One region of the Bacillus sp. NPDC094064 genome, then DNA from elsewhere that is predicted to be linked to it. Evidence: riboswitches for the same ligand, from Rfam matches in the RefSeq annotation. Region 1 holds a riboswitch; each other region holds the start of a gene.

Evidence for each region. A riboswitch is a leader RNA that binds a small molecule or an ion and turns the genes downstream of it on or off. The one in region 1 is predicted to bind S-adenosylmethionine.
Region 2: it holds a riboswitch for S-adenosylmethionine, as region 1 does, so the genes downstream of both, metK (methionine adenosyltransferase) here and ACQKNI_RS16680 (sugar ABC transporter substrate-binding protein) in region 1, are expected to answer to the same signal.
Region 3: it holds a riboswitch for S-adenosylmethionine, as region 1 does, so the genes downstream of both, ACQKNI_RS24865 (MetQ/NlpA family ABC transporter substrate-binding protein) here and ACQKNI_RS16680 (sugar ABC transporter substrate-binding protein) in region 1, are expected to answer to the same signal.

Annotation. Positions count from the first base shown of each region.
Region 1 is NZ_JBNNUI010000007.1:23,884-30,801, forward strand. Features, by position in the region: gene ACQKNI_RS16675 (sugar ABC transporter ATP-binding protein) at 1-544, opposite strand, end outside; gene ACQKNI_RS16680 (sugar ABC transporter substrate-binding protein) at 541-1,653, opposite strand; SAM riboswitch class I at 1,742-1,847, opposite strand; gene ACQKNI_RS16685 (NCS2 family permease) at 1,937-3,238, opposite strand; gene ACQKNI_RS16690 (SDR family oxidoreductase) at 3,460-4,326, shown strand; gene ACQKNI_RS16695 (L,D-transpeptidase) at 4,395-5,156, shown strand; gene ACQKNI_RS16700 (hypothetical protein) at 5,326-5,577, shown strand; gene ACQKNI_RS16705 (DUF1540 domain-containing protein) at 5,610-5,825, opposite strand; gene ACQKNI_RS16710 (thioredoxin family protein) at 5,898-6,350, opposite strand; gene ACQKNI_RS16715 (disulfide oxidoreductase) at 6,363-6,782, opposite strand.
Region 2 is NZ_JBNNUI010000004.1:290,645-297,562, reverse strand. Features, by position in the region: gene ACQKNI_RS12075 (ATP synthase subunit I) at 1-96, shown strand, start outside; gene pckA (phosphoenolpyruvate carboxykinase (ATP)) at 672-2,258, opposite strand; SAM riboswitch class I at 2,499-2,620, shown strand; gene metK (methionine adenosyltransferase) at 2,790-3,989, shown strand; gene ACQKNI_RS12060 (hypothetical protein) at 4,031-4,210, opposite strand; gene ACQKNI_RS12055 (hypothetical protein) at 4,217-4,396, opposite strand; gene ACQKNI_RS12050 (MogA/MoaB family molybdenum cofactor biosynthesis protein) at 4,727-5,236, shown strand; gene ACQKNI_RS12045 (molybdenum cofactor guanylyltransferase) at 5,233-5,835, shown strand; gene ACQKNI_RS12040 (GAF domain-containing sensor histidine kinase) at 6,354-6,918, shown strand, end outside.
Region 3 is NZ_JBNNUI010000015.1:60,170-67,087, forward strand. Features, by position in the region: gene ACQKNI_RS24845 (DUF3981 domain-containing protein) at 1-1,087, opposite strand, end outside; gene ACQKNI_RS24850 (MFS transporter) at 1,166-1,699, opposite strand; gene ACQKNI_RS24855 (FAD-binding oxidoreductase) at 1,696-3,132, opposite strand; gene ACQKNI_RS24860 (NAD(P)-dependent alcohol dehydrogenase) at 3,364-4,272, shown strand; SAM riboswitch class I at 4,353-4,467, shown strand; gene ACQKNI_RS24865 (MetQ/NlpA family ABC transporter substrate-binding protein) at 4,552-5,364, shown strand; gene ACQKNI_RS24870 (methionine ABC transporter ATP-binding protein) at 5,377-6,417, shown strand; gene ACQKNI_RS24875 (methionine ABC transporter permease) at 6,392-6,918, shown strand, end outside.

The DNA of each region.
Region 1 (6,918 bases):
AGGTTTCAACTTCTTTTGGCCCAAGAGAAGAAGTGGGCTCGTCTAATAAAAGATAATTTGTATTGTTAGATAAAGCCCTTGCGATAAGAAGTAATTGTTTTTCATGTAATGAGCAGTTTGAAACATCTTCTGAAACATTTAAATTTACCTGTACAGTTTGCAAGTGTTGTTTAGCGAGTGCGACTAATTTTGACTTTGAAAATAGTACTTTATTTTGCATTGCTAAATGATCGATAAGTACATTTTCTAATACAGATAATCCGGGAATAAGTCCGTGATCTACTTCTTGTGTTACGAAAGAAATACCGTGCTGTTTTGCATCGCGTGGTGAAGTAAAGGAAACAGACTGATTATCAATTTTTATATTGCCAGCAACTGGTTGAAATTCACCAGTTGCTATTTTTAGTAAAGTGCTTTTTCCTGCACCGTTCATTCCTAGTAAAGCGTGCACTTTTCCTTTTCGAATATGAATAGAAACATCTTCTAGAACAGGTGTGGCAACATGATAAGAATGTGTAATGTTTTGAAGAGAGAATGTCATCACTTTTTCTCCTTCTCTAATTTTTTCATCCAAGGAGAATATGCATCTTTTGAGTCTCCCCAACCGTTTATATATTTTGATAACTGATCCATCGTTATATTTTCTTTTGGTAAACTATTTTTCTTTACTAAATAAGGTTCTAGTGAATAAATATCTGGCGTTTGTTCACCAGCAATTTTTTTGTATAAAAATCGCACTTGAACTTTACCTACTTCAGCTGGATCAGTTGCAGCAGTAGCTGTCCAAGGAGAGTTTTCTTTTTGTATGAGTTGTAAATCTTCATTACTTAAGTCAATGCTGTATACTTTTATATCTGTACGACCGGCTTGTTCAAGTGCTTTAACAGCCCCTTTAGCAAACTCATCCCACGAAGCAAAAATTGCTTGTAAATCTCCTTTTTTCGGATATTTTTTTAGTAAGGCTTCTACTTGTGTTTGTGTATCAAGCGGTGTGTTATTACTAGCAGTACCGAATCGTGCAACTTCTTTTATATTTGGATAACGTTTATAAAAAGCATCAATGATAACATTGCGACGTTCCATTGGAGCAAATCCGCCAACCCATACGACTGCGATATTTCCTTGTCCATTCAAATCTTCTGCTAATGTTTTTAAGGATTTCCATGCAAGGCTATAGTCATCTTGATCAATAATCGTTACACCAGGCAGGCGTAGGTCGTTATCAAATGCCACTACGGGAATGTTCGCCTGCAAAGCTTTTTCTACTCCCGGTTTTAGTGCTTCAGAGCGGCCGTGATCAATTAAAATTCCATCCACTTTTGAATTAATAGCAGTATCTAAATTTGCAGCCATTTTTGCTAAATCGTTATCAGAATTGTAGACTTGTACACTGCCGCCAAATAGCTCGACTTGTTTTTTGACACCCTCAATATATTGAGAGGAAAAAGTTCCGATGGACATTTGCATGATTAATGCGATTTTTAATGGCTTCTTCACTTGGCTTGGAACTTCTGTTGGTAAGTTGTTTTCTACTGTTGTAGTCGCTTTTTTCACAGTTTGTTGCTTTTGTGAGGAGATAGCATCTTGTTCATTTGTACAAGCTGTCAATGTAAATAAGAGAAAAATAAGTACGATGGAACATAATTTTTTCATAAAAAAATCCCTCCTAAATTAAGAAGAGAGAGGAGGGAGTGAAAATAAAAAACGCCTTTTCATATAGAAAAGACGTCTTATCATATTACTCTTATCTTTCAACACAACGTGTTGTAAGAATTAGCACCGTGCCCATAAATGGGTCGGTTGCCGGGCTTCGTAGGGCTCATCCCTCCACCTGCTCTTGATAAGACATCGAATATTTAACTATTTCGAATTATTCCACAATTTTGTCGTGTTGTCAAATAATTTTTCATAAAAAAATCCCTCACAAAGAGGGATTTTAATGTGGTAAGAATACCAATTGATAAGCAAACAAAATTCCAAATAAATATATAAGTGGATGAACAGCACGGAATTGTCCTTTTGCCACTTTCATAAGTGGGTATGAAATAAATCCAAGTGCAATCCCTGTTGAGATACTTGATGTAAGTGGCATGCTTAAAATTACTAAGAATGCTGGGAATGCTTCATCGAACGTATCCCAATCGATATATCGAACTGAACCCATCATAAGACTACCAACGATAATTAATGATGGTGCTGTAATAGCTGATACACCAGAAACAGCGCTCACTAAAGGTCCGAAGAATGCTGCTACTGCAAATAGTACAGCTACTGTAACGGTTGTTAAACCAGTACGCCCACCAGCTGCAACACCAGCAGATGATTCAATGTAAGCTGTTGATGGTGTTGTTCCGAACATAGATCCAATTGTTGCTGAGAACGAATCAGCTAGAAGTGCTCGTCCTGATTTAGGAAGTTTTCCATCTTTCATAAATCCGCCTTGTTGTGCAACGCCAAGCAATGTACCTGTTGTATCGAATAATGTAACAAGGAAGAAGGAGAACACAACACCGTATAATCCGTAATTAATTACATCAGATACAGCAGTAATTGGATTTGCAACGATAATTCCTTCTGGTAATCCAGGCATTGATGTAACGCCATTTGAAAATGTTAATTGACCTGTGAAGTAAGCAATCATACCAGTTAATAACATTCCGATAAATAGTGCCCCGTTTATATTTAAAGACATAAGGATAATTGTAATTCCAAGTCCAGCTAATGCTAGTAAAACAGGAGGGGAATGAAGATCACCAAGTCCAACTAAGTTAGATTCATGTTTTGTTACAATTCCTGTTAAGCGTAAACCGATAAAAGCGATAAAAAGACCGATACCAGCAGTAAGTGCATGTTTTAAGTTTTCAGGAATTACTTCCATTAATTTTGTACGGAATGATGTGAATGATAACAAAATTAAAATCATACCAGCTACGAATACAGCAGAGAATGCAATTGCGAAAGTCATGCCTTCATGAGCTTTTACAACAGAGTAAGAGAAGTAAGCATTTAATCCCATACCTGGTGCAATTGCGATTGGTAAGTTTGTAAAGATCGCCATAAATAATGTTCCGACAACAGCAGCGATAATTGTTGCTGTAAATGCTTGTTCAAATGGGACACCTGCATCACCAAGGATGACAGGGTTTACGACAATAATATATGCCATTGTTAAGAAGGTAATAATACCCGCCATAATTTCAGTTTTAATAGAAGTTTTATGTTTTGAAAGGTTAAACATATAAACATCCTTTCTGTTTACGAATAATTTTCACAACAGTTATATATAATATTCGTTTTTTGTGCGTTTTGCAATAGTTTTGCATAAAAAGTTTATGATAACTCATATTTTGTGTCGTAAATTCGAATATTAATCGTAGAACTACGTGTAAATTACGTTTTTTATGTGTAAGTAGTTTTTGTTATTGTGCACATGATAAGGAAAAGGAGCTGATTGAAAGTATGCCGCAGCAAAAAAACTTTGTAACAATGCCTGCGCAACATCAAAATAAACAGCCTGGTATTGAATCATTCATGAATCCACTTCCGCAGTTTGAAGATCCGAATTATAAAGGTAGCGACAAGTTAAAAGGAAAGAATGTATTAATTACAGGGGGAGATAGCGGGATTGGACGAGCTGTGTCTATCGCTTTTGCAAAAGAGGGAGCAAATATTGCGATTGCTTATTTAGATGAGGAAGAAGATGCAAATGAGACGAAACAACGTGTTGAAAAAGAAGGCGTAAAGTGTGTATTGTTGCCAGGTGATTTAAGTAATGAACAACAGTGTAAACATATTGTGGAAGAGACCGTCCGGCAGCTAGGCGGTTTGAATATTTTAGTAAATAATGTCGCGCAGCAATATCCGCAGCAAGGGTTAGAGTATATTACAGCGGAACAGCTAGAAAAAACGTTTCGCATTAATATTTTTTCTTATTTTCATGTTACGAAAGCAGCACTTTCTCACTTCAAACAAGGGGATGTCATTATAAACACAGCCTCTATTGTTGCGTACGAAGGAAATGAAACGTTAATTGATTATTCTGCAACGAAAGGAGCGATTGTAGCTTTTACAAGATCACTCTCTCAGTCGTTAGTGCAAAAAGGGATTCGTGTAAATGGTGTTGCACCAGGGCCGATTTGGACGCCACTTATCCCATCAAGTTTTGATGAGAAGAAAGTATCACAGTTTGGGAGTAATGTTCCGATGCAAAGACCTGGTCAACCATATGAATTAGCGCCTGCGTATGTATATTTAGCGTCTGGGGATTCCACATATGTGACAGGGCAAATGATACATGTAAACGGAGGCGTTATTGTAAATGGATAGTTTTCATCTATAAGAGCAAAGTAAAGCTAATTGCATTTATTATGATATTAGTGCTAGGGAGGATTTAGATGAAAAAAATATGGTGTATCGTAATCCTATTTTTCTGCCTACCAGCTAGCGCTTTTGCTAATACAGATCATTTAATACTAGTGAATCTTACGACAAATCAGCTATCTTTTTTTGAAGATGGAAACTATACGAGGACATTTCCAATAACGACTGGAAGGGATCGCACCCCAACGCCAGAAGGAAACTTTTGTATTATAACTAAATATAAAAATAAAGAATACCATCGTAAAAAGATACCTGGTGGTGCACCGAATAATCCTCTTGGTACAAGGTGGCTTGGATTAGATAAAAAGGAGTATGCAATTCACGGGACAAATAGAGAATGGACGATTGGAAGTAGGGAATCGAATGGTTGTATTCGCATGCATGACAGAGATATACAATGGTTATATGACCGAGTACAATTGCAGACAAAAGTAATCATTTCTCGTTTTCATACGAGTCCCGAATTTGAAGCGAATAAGCTGGGGTATCGCGTTGTGAGCTGGAATGGTCGTAAAGTGGAAGAAGACCAAATTGGAATACTTACGTTAGTAGACCGTGTCAATATATATTGGCAAGAGCCAAATGGGCAATTAACAAAAGTAAAAACAGTATTACCAAACGAAAGGTATGCAGTGTATGCCAAAAGGAAAGATAGAACATATTATATAGGAAACAATTTGTATATTATGGATGAAACGGGAGAAAAAGTTCGTTATGAGCAAATTCCTTCTTCGATTTTAAGTAATATATATAAACGGAAATATAATGTACTGTAAGAGCTACCGTGTATAGGCGGTAGCTTATTTGTAATTTAGTGAAGCAGATTTTGTATGAATTATTAGTTTAAACGAATCGCGATGCTCGTAAATAGCAGGATGAAAAAAGAAACAGCAACTATTGTATTTTGTTGAATATAATACAGTACAGATTGGGGGCGGTTACAGTATGAAAAGTGAATTTGCATTTAAAATTTTCTTAGTAACGACCTGCTTATTTATCGTGTATTTGTATGCGTTTCTCGTCTTTTCTTTTTATGTTCCATATGTGGATTTAATATTGTTCTTCGGATTTATTTGTGCATTTGTTAAAGCGAGGGAAGGAGAGAAGAGTATATATCGGCGCATTACCTTATGTGGGACAGTCGTTCTCGTTATTTTGTACTTTTTTATCATGCATGATTTTTGGAGGGGAATGTAAAAAAGCATACGATTAATCGTATGCTTTTTTGTTTAATATTTTGGCTTAAATGTATGACAACAAGTTTCTACACTTGTTGCTACAGAACTTTCTAGTGTTTCGTTTGTTAAAACAGCACCTGTATACGAATCATTTGTATTCTGACCAGCCTCTTGTGCATCTGGTTGAACAACGATTGAACTTGCTTGACAAAAGTTACCTTGTCCCCAAAATGAGCAATTGGAAACAGAGCATTTCACTTCTGGCATAAAACCCCCTCCTTATATATTAGTGTGGGATTTTATAAGCATTTCATGTATAGAAGGAGTTTCCTTTTCTCTTTATTTCTTTGTTTGTTCAAGCCATTCTTTTAATTTGTCTTTCGGTTGTTCACCACTAATACGGCTTATTTCTTTGCCATCTTTAAAATGAATGATTGTTGGTGTTCCTGTAATTTTATATTCATCCCAAGGAGCATCTAATTTTTCAATATCCATAACTTTCATATCAACGTTCAAGTCTTTAGCCATCGGTACTACGATAGGAGATAGCTTTTGACAATGAACGCAAGATGTTTGATAAAAGTATACTGTTTCCTCTTTTTTCTCTTTTAAATTCTTTTGAAGATCTGAAAGAGAGATTTTATTTGTATAGTAGTCAGGGCCATTTGTTTTACTATCAGTAGTATTATCAATTTTTTGGCTAGTAGCATTTTTTTCTTCCATTTGTGTGACAGCGAAAATTGCTGCAAACAAGGCAATAATAATACCGCCAAATATAAGCATTTTTTTCATTCTTTCATCTCCTTATTTGTTTTTGATTACAATAAAGCTACAAACAGCGATTGTAATAAAGCCGATAAGTGCTAAGAACGGGATTGTCACAAAGCCGAACCAATTTATGTATTCTCCCGTACAAGGTACACGACCGCAAGCTGCCCCAGCAGCTGAAAATGCTGCGATTTTTTGAATTGCATAGTGATATAAAGAAATACAAGCACCAATACTTGCGATTGGTAAAGAATAACTTGCGATGCGATAGTCTTTTTTTACTACAGCGATACCGAGCCATAAAACGAATGGATACATAAAAATACGTTGGTACCAACAAAGGACACAAGGCTCAAATTTCATGATTTCGGAAAAGTATAGACTTCCGAGTGTAGCAATAAAAGAAGCACCCCACGCGGTAAATAAAGCATATTCTTGCTTTTTTTCTCGTCCCATATTTTATACCTCTCTTATAATAGTTACATACTAAATTATAGTATGAAGTAGTACAGAAAAGAAAGAAAAAATATGTTTATCAATAAAAGTTTTATAAGGAGAAACCTTTATTGATATAAACATTTTAAAAAAGCGC
Region 2 (6,918 bases), on a different contig from region 1:
GCATTTGCAGTAGGGATTATGGGCGGTTATTTCTTAATCGTTATTAATTTAGGCTACTATAGCATGAAAGATGAGAAAGAATTAACGAAAAGATGAAGAAAAAGCTAAAAAGCTAAAAAGCTTTTTTAGATGGAATAGAGGATCCAGCGAGGGATAGAAGCGGTCAGAGCCTATTTTAGCCCCATGCGGAGTAAAACCAGAAGGATGTAGTGAGTAGAAATATAATTTATATGTTTGAAGCCATGTTTTGCATGTGTGAAAATCTGAGTATATGAACTGAAAGTTGGTTTAAGTTGGAATAGAGGATCCAGCGAGGGATAGAAGCGGTCAGAGCCTATTTTAGCCCTATGCGGAGTAAAACCAGAAGGATGTAGTGAGTAGAAATATAATTTATATGTTCGAAGCTATGTTTTGCATGTGTGAAAATCTAAGTGTATAAATTGAAAGTTGGTTTAAGTTGGAATAGAGGATCTAGCGGTGGATGAAAGCAGTCAGAGCCTTTTATGAAACATATAAAGAAAGAAGCTTACGTTTTCACGTAAGCTTCTTTTTTATGTAAGTGTGTGTAACCGTTAAGCCGCATTGGGTTTTGTCGGTGAGTACGCGAAACTTTACGGTTACACAGCACTTATTCATATGAGTAAAGGGTTATTTCAACAGAAAATTTGTAATTAAGCGATTGGACCGCCTAAGTTAATAATGTCTTCAGAAACGCTTTCGAACTTTTTGAAGTTCTCTTTGAATTCATTTGCAAGTTCAAGTGCTTTTACTTTGTAAGCATCTTTATCAGCCCATGTTTGTTCAGGCATTAACACTTCGTCAGGTACACCTGGTACGTGAAGTGGAACTTCAAGACCGAAGATGTCGTGTTTTGCTGTTTCAGCTTTTGCAAGTTCACCGCTTAGTGCTGCTTGAATCATTGCACGAGTGTAACCTAAGTTCATACGCTTACCAACGCCGTATTCGCCACCAGTCCAGCCAGTGTTTACTAAGAATACTTTCGCATCGTGTTTCTCGATTTTTTCACCAAGCATTTCAGCATAGCGAGATGCATCAAGTGGTAAGAATGGTGAACCGAAGCAAGTTGAGAATGTAGCTTGCGGAGATGTAACGCCGCGCTCTGTTCCCGCTAATTTACTAGTGTAACCACTTAAGAAATGGTACATAGCTTGTTCTTTTGATAACTTACTGATTGGAGGCAATACGCCAGATGCATCAGCAGTTAAGAAAATAATTGTATTCGGATGTCCAGCAACACTTGGCAGTACGATATTGTCAATCGCATGCATAGGGTATGCAGCACGTGTATTTTCTGTTAAAGTAGTATCGTTATAGTCAGCGACACGTGTTTGGTCATTAATGACAACGTTTTCTAAAACTGAACCGAATTTGATTGCATCGAAGATTTGTGGTTCTTTCTCATGAGAAAGGTTTACACATTTCGCATAGCAACCGCCTTCAATATTGAATACGCCGTTATCAGACCAGCCATGCTCATCATCACCGATTAATTTACGGTTTGGATCAGCAGATAATGTTGTTTTACCTGTTCCAGATAAACCGAAGAATAGTGCTACGTCGCCTTCTTCGCCTACGTTTGCAGAGCAATGCATAGAAAGAATATCTTGTTCAGGTAGTAAGAAGTTCATAATAGAGAAGATTGATTTTTTCATTTCTCCAGCGTACTCTGTGCCACCGATCAGTACGATACGTTTTTCGAATGAAACCATAATGAACGCTTCAGAATTTGTGCCGTCAATTGCTGGATCTGCTTTGAAGTTCGGTGCAGAAACGATTGTAAATTCTGACTCGTGAGTTGTTAATTCTTCTTCAGTTGGACGAATAAATAATTGGTGTACGAACAAATTATGCCATGCGTATTCGTTAACAACTTGAATTGGTAGGCGATAGTTACGGTCAGCGCCAGCAAATCCTTTGAAGACGAATAACTCTTCTTTTTCTTTTAAGTATTCTAATACTTTTGTATATAATTTATTAAAATGTTCTTCAGAAATCGGTTGGTTTACTGCTCCCCAAGCAATTTTGTCAGCAACCGATGCTTCTTTCACAATAAATTTATCTTTAGGAGAACGTCCTGTGTATTTTCCTGTTGAAGCAGAAACTGCACCAGTAGAAGTTAATTTCCCTTCATTTCGCATTAATACTTTTTCCACTAATTGCGGAACACTTAATTGAATCTGTGCATTGCTTCCGTTCAATAATTCATGTAAACCAATTTGGACATTCACAGTACTCATATTTATATACCATCCTTTTCATTTTCATTTTCATCTAATGAAATATTTCTCGTAATCCCCACCAAGAGTATAACACAATTATATAAATAATGTATACTATTTATTTATTTTTGTTTGTGTGAATGTATGATTTCCTTATTAATATTTCATTCTATACGTATTGAGAAAAACTTTCGGGAAAATGTGAATATTAATTGACAAATGAATATCATTTCTTTAGTATAGGTTGGGACGGATACTCTCTTATCCCGAGCTGGCGGAGGGACAGGCCCGATGAAGCCCAGCAACCTCATCTGTATTGGTAAATACAGGTGAATAGGTGCTAAAACCTGTGCGAGGCTACAGGTCTCGAACGATAAGAGCGAAGGGCAAAAAGCAGTATGCAAGTAGCAAATTAAACCTTTCCTCTATGTAAAGTGGGAAAGGTTTTTCTGTATGCTTGTGTGGGAGAATAAATGTATGTCGCAGTTTGTGGCAAATTAAGGATGAGTTCCGTACAATATATACAATTACTGTAGGGAGGTTTACCACATGACAAAAAAACGTCATCTGTTCACATCTGAGTCTGTAACTGAAGGACATCCAGATAAAATTTGTGACCAAATTTCTGATTCAATTTTAGATGCGATCTTATCAAAAGACGCAAATGCACGTGTGGCTTGTGAAACAACTGTAACAACTGGTTTAGTATTGGTAGCGGGGGAAATTACGACTTCTACTTATGTAGACATTCCGAAAATCGTTCGTGAAACAATTCAAGGCATTGGTTACACACGCGCAAAATACGGATTCGATGCAGAAACTTGTGCAGTTTTAACATCTATCGATGAGCAATCTGCTGACATCGCTATGGGTGTTGACCAAGCGCTAGAAGCACGCGAAGGTCTAATGACTGACGCTGAGATTGAGGCAATTGGTGCAGGAGACCAAGGTTTAATGTTTGGTTTTGCATGTAATGAAACACAAGAATTAATGCCACTTCCAATCTCGCTTGCTCACAAATTAGCTCGCCGTTTAACTGAAGTACGTAAAGATGACACATTATCATACTTACGTCCGGATGGAAAAACGCAAGTTACAGTTGAGTATGATGAAAATGGTAAACCTGTACGTGTGGATACAATTGTAATTTCTACACAGCATCACCCAGATGTTACATGGGAAGAAATCGATCGTGACTTAAAAGAGCACGTAATTAAAGCTGTAGTTCCAGCAGAATTAATGGATGGAGAAACGAAATTCTTCATTAATCCAACTGGCCGCTTCGTAATTGGTGGACCACAAGGTGATGCTGGTTTAACAGGACGTAAAATCATCGTTGATACTTACGGTGGATACGCTCGCCACGGTGGCGGTGCATTCTCTGGTAAAGATGCAACGAAAGTTGACCGTTCAGCAGCATATGCAGCTCGTTATGTTGCGAAAAACATCGTAGCAGCTGGTCTTGCTGAAAAAGCAGAAGTACAACTTGCATACGCAATTGGCGTAGCACAACCGGTATCAATTTCAGTTGATACATTTGGCACTGGTAAAGTATCTGAAGACGTACTAGTAGAACTAGTTCGTAACAACTTCGATCTTCGCCCAGCTGGTATTATTAAAATGCTAGACTTACGTCGCCCAATTTACAAACAAACAGCAGCTTACGGCCACTTTGGACGTACTGATGTAGATCTTTCATGGGAACGTACAGACAAAGCTGCAGCTTTAAAAGAGCAAGCTGGTCTATAATATATGAAAAAAAGCTTTGCGCGGTGAGCGCAAAGCTTTTTTTATTTTGTTTTACTTATTATTTGGATACATGAATTACAATATGTTTTTCCTTCTAGCTCAATATACTTTTTCATATTTGTCAGTCCGCTTGTCGGAAATGGCATATAAATCCATGCTTTTTCATGCGTTTGTATTTCTTTTTCGCATGATTTACAAAGGATCGGTTTCTTCTGGAACATATGTAATCAACCTTTCATTTGACGTGCTTTACCCGCGCAAAATGCACTGCTTAGTAAAAATAACGTTGCAAATATAATGCTCACTAATGTAGCGTATGGAATTGCTCCTTTTAGAGAAAAGCCAACAGTAATGGAAGCGACGAATAAGAGGATGAATGTTGTTGTTAATTTTTTATAAAGTTCCATAATAGGTAGACCTCCGTATTTAGAAATAGAACGCTTAAAAATAAAATCCACTATATAGGCAAGGGCAAGTGGAATGGCTGTACTAGTCAAATAGTAACGAATACCACCATCAGGCATCAGTACATACAATTTTAAAAAATTAATATCAAACCCGTAAGCGATGGATTGAAAAAGGGATAATATAATTAAGAATGGTATAATAGGTACATATCGTTTTATGTTATAAAACACGAAAAACTCCTTTATATGGATAAATATACTTATATTGTATCATGTTGAATTATTTGCTTCATACATAATTTTACAAGAAAGTGAAAGGGAAGATGAAAAATGAGTGTCAATGAACATAAAAAACAAGCGCCAAAAGAAGTGCGCTGCAAGATCGTGACGATTTCCGATACACGTACGGAAGAGACAGATAAGAGCGGCCAGCTATTACATGAACTGTTAAAAGAGGCGGGGCATATCGTTACTGCTTATGAAATTGTAAAAGATGATAAAGAGAGTATTCAGCAAGCTGTGTTAGCTGGTTATCATAGGGAAGACGTTGATGTTGTATTAACGAATGGCGGAACTGGTATTACGAAACGTGATGTAACGATTGAAGCAGTATCAGTGCTATTAGATAAAGAAATTGTCGGATTTGGTGAGTTGTTCCGCATGATTAGTTATTTAGAAGATATCGGAAGCAGCGCAATGTTAAGTAGAGCAATCGGCGGTACAATTGGGCGCAAAGTTGTCTTTTCAATGCCAGGGTCTAGCGGAGCAGTTCGTCTTGCGATGAATAAGTTAATTTTACCGGAATTAGGTCATATTACATTTGAGTTGCATCGCCAATGAGTAAGTTTGCTGGAATTGTATTAGCGGGTGGTATGTCGAGCAGATTCGGTGAACCGAAAGCGTTGGCGAGCTGGCAAGGGAGTACTTTTATTGAGCATATTTTAAAAGTGATGATAACTGCGATGCAAGAAGTTGTAGTCATTAGTCACTCCGATATAAAAGAGCGAGTAGAGCAATTCGTACAAGTTCCTGTTATAGAAGATATTCCGCATTATAAAGGAAACGGCCCACTTGCTGGAATTGTATCAGGAATGGAATATATCGAAGCAGATTGGTACGTGATTATGCCTTGCGATGCGCCAAATGTTTCAAAAGAGTGGTTTCTTATTTTATTAAAGCAAACGGGTGACGAGTATGATGCGGTTGTACCTATTATTAATGGAAGAAAACAGCCGTTACTTGCAGCGTATCATAACCGTGTGAAAGAGAAGATTTACACTTTACTTCAAGAAGAGAAAAGAAGTATGGGGCAGCTTTTATCACAATGTAATGTGAAATATGTTGCTGGAGAAGATGTACAAGCGAATGCAGATTGGTTTATGAATGTGAATACGAAAGAAGAGTATGTACAGGCTCAAAAAAACCTTTCAAATGAATGAAAGGTTTTTTGATATACAGAAATTGGGGAACAATTACTGTATAAAGGTATGTGAGTAAGTTGATTTTAAGGGGAATTTCTTAAAATCATCATACAGTAAAAATACTGTATAACCATATTTTAATTTTTATGGGTTTTTATTACAAGTCTGTTTAGTTATGTATATTTTCGTTATAATGAATATAGAAATAAAATGATATTTCACCTTATGTATCATTTAGTGAACGAAGTTTTATAATTGTGTAAGAAACTCCCTCTGTCTAGTTGAAGGGAGTTTTTTTGTTATGAAATTGATTTATATACATCTTTAGTTCTATACGATAGACATAGAATATATTTACAAATATAACATTTGATGGGTAGCTGAAATGGAGAGTCCTGTTTTATACTAATATTGTGTCACCCCTTCTAAGGGACAGTGCACAACCGGTGATTGGCTAATGGGAACATTCTCATTTTGCCAGTGCCGGTTTTTTATTAGATAATGATGGTAATAAATTTTTTGAGGGAGGGATCGTTTTGAAAAAGATAGATTTTACTTCTATGAGAGAGAAAGTAGCTAGTTTTTATATTTATTCTATCTCTTTTCTTGGTTTAATTGCTGTTGTCATTTCCTTATTTTTAAGTGAAATGCCTTCCCATTTTATACTACTTTTGTTGTTAATTATGTTTATGGGAATTACTGAGTATTTTCCTATCCGCATTTGGAGAGGGGGGATCACACTCAGTCTTACGCTTATTTATACAATGAATTGGCAGTTTGGAATGCATATAACTGTTGTTTCGTGTGTGGGTGTGATGTTATGTATCCAATTGTTTCGCCGATTACCTATGCAAAGGACGGTATTTAATTGTGCGCAACTTGCTCTTAGTATCGTATTGGCAGAATGGTTTTCCAGTGGATGTTTCTCATTGTTTATTTCTGGAATGAATCTTTCGGTTTTGTATGAAAAATTCATAATTTTGTTTTTATTCAGCGCATTTCTGTGCCTTTTTAACAGTTTATTTTACGATCTTTTAATCATACTGCTTCCTCAGCCCTATCCGCTAGAAGAGTGGCGTAATAAGAATATGTTAGTACTCT
Region 3 (6,918 bases), on a different contig from region 1:
CCTTACCGAAGATTGGTGTAACTCCTTCTTTCGTCCCCCACTCAGTTGGAATCTTCATATCAGTTTGCGAGAATTTTGTATTCCAAAATCCGTGAATATATTTACCGAAGTACGTATTTAACGTAGATGCGGTCTCGTGATTTAATACGCCATCAACAAATTTAGGTGCCTTTCCTTTATCGTATCTTTTTACCTCACCTGTTTGTGCATCTACTACTACAACACCCTCTACCTCAAATCCTGATCTTCCTGAAATAAATTCACCATACGTCATTGTGTAATACGGTTTTCCTTTATCGTCAACTTCGAATTTAGGTTTCCCTTTAAAGATTAAATTTGGTTCTGCTTGTCGTACAACACGCTCTAATTTATTACCGAAAAACATGCTTGGTACATACTTCATTTTATAACCGAGATGCAGTTTCGCTTCCGCATCAGGATTCGTACCTGACATCGTTACGTACCCTGGAATCGTCTCAGCTTTACGCGCTTTAAAAAATCCTGAGACTTCAATTGGCGCTACATATAAAGCCTCGCCATCTACCATTTGTGGCGTTAATTCTCCTAGTTCAAAATAAGCAACTTTCGGAATATCCCCAAATACTTTTTTCATCTTATTCTCCGCAGTTTTTGGCGGAACTGTAAACGGCTGATCATTTTCAGTAAATGGCTCTGAAATCTCTTTCTCTACCTTAACAACAGAATCATACTTCTTTTGCGTGATTACTATATCATGCAAATAACCAAAATAGCCGTAACTTGCGAGTAAAACAAACATGAGAAGTCCTTTTAATGTCCCCTCTAACTTACCTACCTTCTCTTGTGAAAATAAAACAAGCCCAATTAAAATTGCTACTGCAACAGAATAATGAGTAAGAATCGAATCTACTCGATCATCAATTAGCCAAAGGTATTCATAGATTGCTATACCGATCCAAAATAAAATAGGAATAACTAAAATAGATGATTTCTTACCCTTTACAACCTTCTCATCCCCTTTCTTATCCACCGCTCGAAGTTTATTACTACCGCCTCGTGTCCATGGAATCAAAAACAAAGTGAGAATAGCTAAAACTAAAAATTTCATCAAAGGCAATGTCCCCTTTTCTTTTGTTTTCCCTTTCAGTATAACAAATAAAGGTTAATAAGGTAAAAATGGGAATGATTATGCTTTTTTACTACTTAATACAACTCCACTCACTACATATAAGATGGATGCAATATAAAAAATCGTACCAATTGTAAAGAAGTCTACTAAATACCCCGTTGCAATAATTGCTATTGCGCCTCCAATTGATGTCCACACATGATATTTCCCAATCTCATAACCAGCCTTTTCCTGTGCAACCTTTCTTGCTAGCGACGTTTTCTCTGTATTACGCTGCACGGCACCTAAAATCCCCATTACAATTTGAAGAATATACACATGCCAAACTTCACTGGCAATAGGGAAACAAAGCATTAATATCGCCATAGACCAAGCATATATGATTAATAATTTTCTATCGCCTACTCTATCAGACACCTTTCCTACTAACGGATATACAAGCGCTGCAGTTAAAGCAAATAAGCCATAAGCCCATCCAAACTGTGAGAAGCTGTTCCCGACATTCCGAAGCAATAGAATGTAAAAAGGAAATACCATACTTCCTGCCATCATAATGATACTTTGTGAGGCTACAAATCTTCTATATGTCATTTCTTATACTCCCTATAAAATAAATTCATAAATCTCTCTTCTGGATCTACGTCCTTCTTCTTCTGAAGGAATTCTTCTATACGAGGATATGCCCTCCTTAACTGCTCTTTCGTTGGATAAGAATAATACGGCAAATAATAACTACCGTTATGCTTTAATGTAACATCAATCATTTTTCGAATGACACCCTCTGTTTTCTTTATTTCATCTTCAGAGCGCCCTTGATTAATTAAAAGAACTAACGCAAACATATCATCTTTCGCATAGGATAAAACTGCATTTTCATTCTTTTCCACGTAACGGATCGTGATATTGAGTAAATTCAGTTCCTCTTCACTTAATACGGTACGTAAATCATCTATATATTCCGTGAAGGAGCCTATAGGAACAAAGTATTCTTGTAACACTTCTGTAAGGTTCGGATTTTCATATTCCATAAAAGCACTATCTGATCTCATCACATTATTCCGCGTCTCAAACTGTCCATCTGTACGCTCAAAATAACTTCTTTGTATATCCCAAAATGTATTCTTTCCCCAATCACTATAACGTGATAATCCAAGCAAAAATTTCGGTGCTGCTATAATATTTTCTTCTTTTAATTTACTGTACTCTTCCAGCCTCTGTTGATTTTCTACCAATACATAATCTGTCACATACATTTCTCTTAAAAATGAATGTGGAGCGACAGAAATACGCGCTAAGTGCATACGAACATTTTCATCTTTTCTTACCTTCTCTTTGAAATACGTCGTATATTCTTTATAATCTATCATTCTCGTGTGCATTTCATATAATTCATCATCTGTTAAATTCAGCGTCACATCTAAAATGACACCAAATAGCCCATAACCACCGATGACATAGGGAAATAAATCCGCATTCTCTTCTCTACTTACATTACGTACAGTACCATCTGCCATTAATAGTCGAAATGATTCAACTGTATCAATCAATGCTTCATGACGAATATCACGTCCATGTACATTTACACTTAATGAACCACCAACCGTAAAAATATTTTGAGACTGCATCACCTGAACCGCAAGACCATATGGATTTATTTTCTTTTGAATATCATTCCATGTAACACCGCTTTGTACCCTAATCCTCTTTTTCTCCGGATCAAACTCTAATATTTCGTTATATCCTTTCATATCAAGCATCGTACCGTTCGGATAATACGTCTGTCCGCCTTGGCTATGTTGCATACCCGCAATGGAAATCTTCTCTCCTGAAACCTTTGCATCTTGCACTAATTTTATTAACGAATGTTCATCCGTAGCACTTTCAACACGTTTTATTTTTGTCGGAAGCAATTTACCTACATCACTCATAATAGGATGATCGAGTTGTTTTTTATACGTCTGTATAGACGCTGTTAACAACACCGTATACGCTATAATGACAACTACTATCTTTCTTTTTTTCAAATGGCACTCTCCTCTTCTAACATTCTTCCTCTTCATATTGTACCTATTTTCCTAAGAAGAAAGTATTAACAAAAAAGAGAGAGCCCACTTATTTCAGGTCCCTCCCTCATCAAGACTATCACTTTGCTGCTGGCAATTGTATTGGCTCAAACTTTATTCCTCTCATAACAACATGTTTCAAGAAATACTTAAATATGATGTAAAGAAAACAACTAATTTCAGGAGGTCATTATGAAAGCTATTATTTGCACAAAGTATGGACCACCTAATGTTCTCCAGCTTCAAAATATAGAAAAGCCTAAACCTAAAAAGAATGAAGTATTAGTTAAAATTCACGCAACAAGTGTAACGACTGGAGATTGTAGAATACGTGGCTTTAATAGCCCCCTCTTATTTTGGGTTCCTATGCGGATTATATTGGGTTTCAGAAAACCTAGAAAACCTATACTCGGCGTAGAATTATCCGGGGAAATCGAAGAAGTAGGAACGGATGTAACTCTATTTAAAAAAGGAGACCAAGTTTTTGCATTAACAGAGCTTAATGTTGGTGGTTATGCAGAATATACATGTGTACATGAAAGTGGATTAGTAGCATTAAAACCTACCAATGTGACGTATGAAGAAGCCGCAGTTATTCCCTTTGGCGGAACTTCGGCATTACACTTCCTAAGAAAGGCCCGTATAAAAAGAGGGCAAAAAGTGCTCATATACGGCGCATCTGGATCCGTAGGAACAGCTGCCGTACAACTTGCTAAATATTTCGGCGCAACCGTTACGGCTGTTTGTAGCAATTCAAATTTTGAACTAGTGCAATCTTTAGGGGCTGATAAAGTAATCGATTATACGAAAGAAGATTTTACGAAGCAGGGTGAATACTATGATATTATATTTGATGCTGTTGGAAAACATAAAAGATCCCTTGGAAAAAAAGCATTAACGCCTACTGGTGTATATGTATCTGTTAATGGCATGATGGCAAAGGTAAGTAAAGAAGATATGTTTCTACTAAAAAAACTAACTGAAACAGAAAATTTAAAGCCTGTTATTGATAGAACTTATCCGTTAGAAGACATTTCAGAGGCCCATATGTACGTAGAAACAGGGCGCAAAAAAGGAAACGTTTCGATTACCTTAAAATAAAATATATTCTGAAAATATTGTTGACAATTCTTTTTGTAAGATTTACTATTAGTACCATATTAAAAAACTACATACACATACTCTTATCAAGAGTGGCGGAGGGACTGGCCCGATGATGCCCGGCAACCGAGCTTATAACGTATAAGCTAAGGTGCTAATTCCTGCAAAACGAGTTTTCGTTTTGGAAGATAAGAGAGGAACCTATTTTGTCTATTCGGCACCTCTCTTATTTTGAGAGGTGCTTTTTATTTTGGAATGTATATTAAGGGGGAATTATAGATGAAGAAAGTATTACTAAGCATTGTAAGCGGAGCAGTACTATTATTAGGCGCATGTAGCGCCAGCTCAGATAAAGAAGTTAAGGCATTAGATGAGAAAAAGATTACTGTCGGTGTAACAGGCGGACCACATGAACAAATTTTTGAAAAGGTAAAAGAAGTTGCAGCAAAAGATGGTCTCGAAATTGATGTAAAAGTATTTAATGATTATGTAGCACCGAACGTATCTTTAGATGAAAAAAGCCTTGATGTAAATAGCTATCAAACGAAATCGTATTTAGATGTATTTAAAGCCGAACGCAACATGAAATTAACGGAAGTATTTTCAACAGTAACATTCCCTATGGGTGTATATTCTAAAAGCTTAAAAGATATAAAGGAATTAAAAGAGGGCGACGCAATTGCTGTACCAAACGATCCGACGAATGAACTTCGAGCTTTGAAACTGTTCGAAAAAGCAGGGGTTTTAAAGGTTGATCCAAAGGCTACAGAAAAGGCAACTGCGAAAGATGTAATTGAAAATCCAAAAAAATTAAAAATTGTTGAATTAGAGGCATCTCAATTACCAACACAACTAAGCGAAGTGAAAGCAGCTGCAATCAATACAAACTTTGCATTAGGTGCAAAATTAAGTCCAGCGAAAGACTCTATTTTCCGCGAGGGGAAAGATTCACCGTATGTGAACTGGGTCGTTGTTCGTACTGAAAATAAAGATGATGCTGTCGTAAACAAATTAAAGAAAGCTTATCAATCTAAAGAAGTAAAAGAATTTATCGAGAAAAAATTTGATGGTTCTGTTTTACCGTCTTGGTAGGAGCTGACTATAATGATCGAATTAAAAAATATTTCCAAAGTATTTTCAACAAAAAAAGGGAATGTCGAAGCTCTTAAATCAACTTCTCTTAAAGTGGCAAAAGGCGAAGTATTTGGAATCATCGGCTATAGCGGCGCTGGTAAAAGTACATTAATTCGCTGTGTAAATTTATTAGAAAAGCCAACGACAGGACATATCATTGTTAACAATCAAGACTTAACAACTTTATCGACAAAAGAACTAGCAAAAGCGAGACAAAAAATCGGGATGATTTTTCAAGGATTCAATTTACTTAAAACTGTTACCGTTTATGAAAATATCGCATTACCGTTACGCCTTGCTGGTATTCCAAAAGCGGAAATTGAAAAAAGAGTAGAAAAGTATTTACGCATTGTCGATCTTTTTAATCGAAAAGATGCATATCCAAGTGAGCTTTCTGGCGGTCAAAAACAGCGTGTTGCGATTGCTCGTGCACTCTCACATGAACCTGAAGTTTTATTAAGTGATGAAGCAACGAGCGCATTAGATCCAGAAACAACCGATTCTATCCTTGATTTGCTATTAAAGATTAACGAAGAAATTGGAATTACGATTTTACTCATTACACATGAAATGAATGTCATCCAGCGTATATGTGATCGCGTTGCCGTTATGGAACACGGATCTGTAGTCGAAAGCGGGACTGTGAAAGATATTTTCACAAACCCACAACATGTAACGACGAAGAAATTTGTAAACAGCGCATTTGCAGCAAAAATTCCAGAAGAAGTACAAAAAGAACTACAAACTACTGGTGAGATTGTAACTCTTTCTTTTATAGGAAATGCTTCAGGAGAGCCAGCATTAGCTGTCGCTACAAAACGTTTCCAAGTATATCCGAATATTTTGTCCGGTAATATTACACAGTTAAAACATGAGGCATATGGGAGACTTGTCGTTCATATGCAAGGGGAAGAAAACGAAGTACACCGTGCTTTATCATTTTTACAAGAGCAAGGGATCATCGTAGAAGGAGGTAGAACAGACTATGGGAAACAAGTCCTTTTTGGATGAATGGGGTAACGTAATATGGGAAGCAACCATTCAAACATTTCAAATGACATCTATTTCATTACTTATCTCTATTCTTATTGCACTGCCACTTGGTGTCACACTTGTTTTAACGAGACCTGGTGGACAGCATGAAAATAAAATCATCTATCCTATTCTTAATACAGTTATTAATGTCATTCGCTCTCTTCCATTTATCATTCTATTATTCTTTATTTTACCTTTCACAAAGTTTCTAATGGGAACATCCATTGGCGTAAAAGGTGTTATCGTACCGCTTGTCGTCTTCACAGCTCCTTATATTGCACGTTTAATGGAGACAGCTTTACTAGAAGTAGATCGCGGCGTCATTGAAGCTTATCAGGCGATGGGGGTTTCTACTATAAAAATCATTTGGCACGTTATGGTGAAAGAAGCCCGTCCATCTCTTGTACTTGGATTAACAATTGCAACAATCGGCTTAATTGGCGCGACAGCAATGGCTGGACTTGTAGGTGCTGGCGG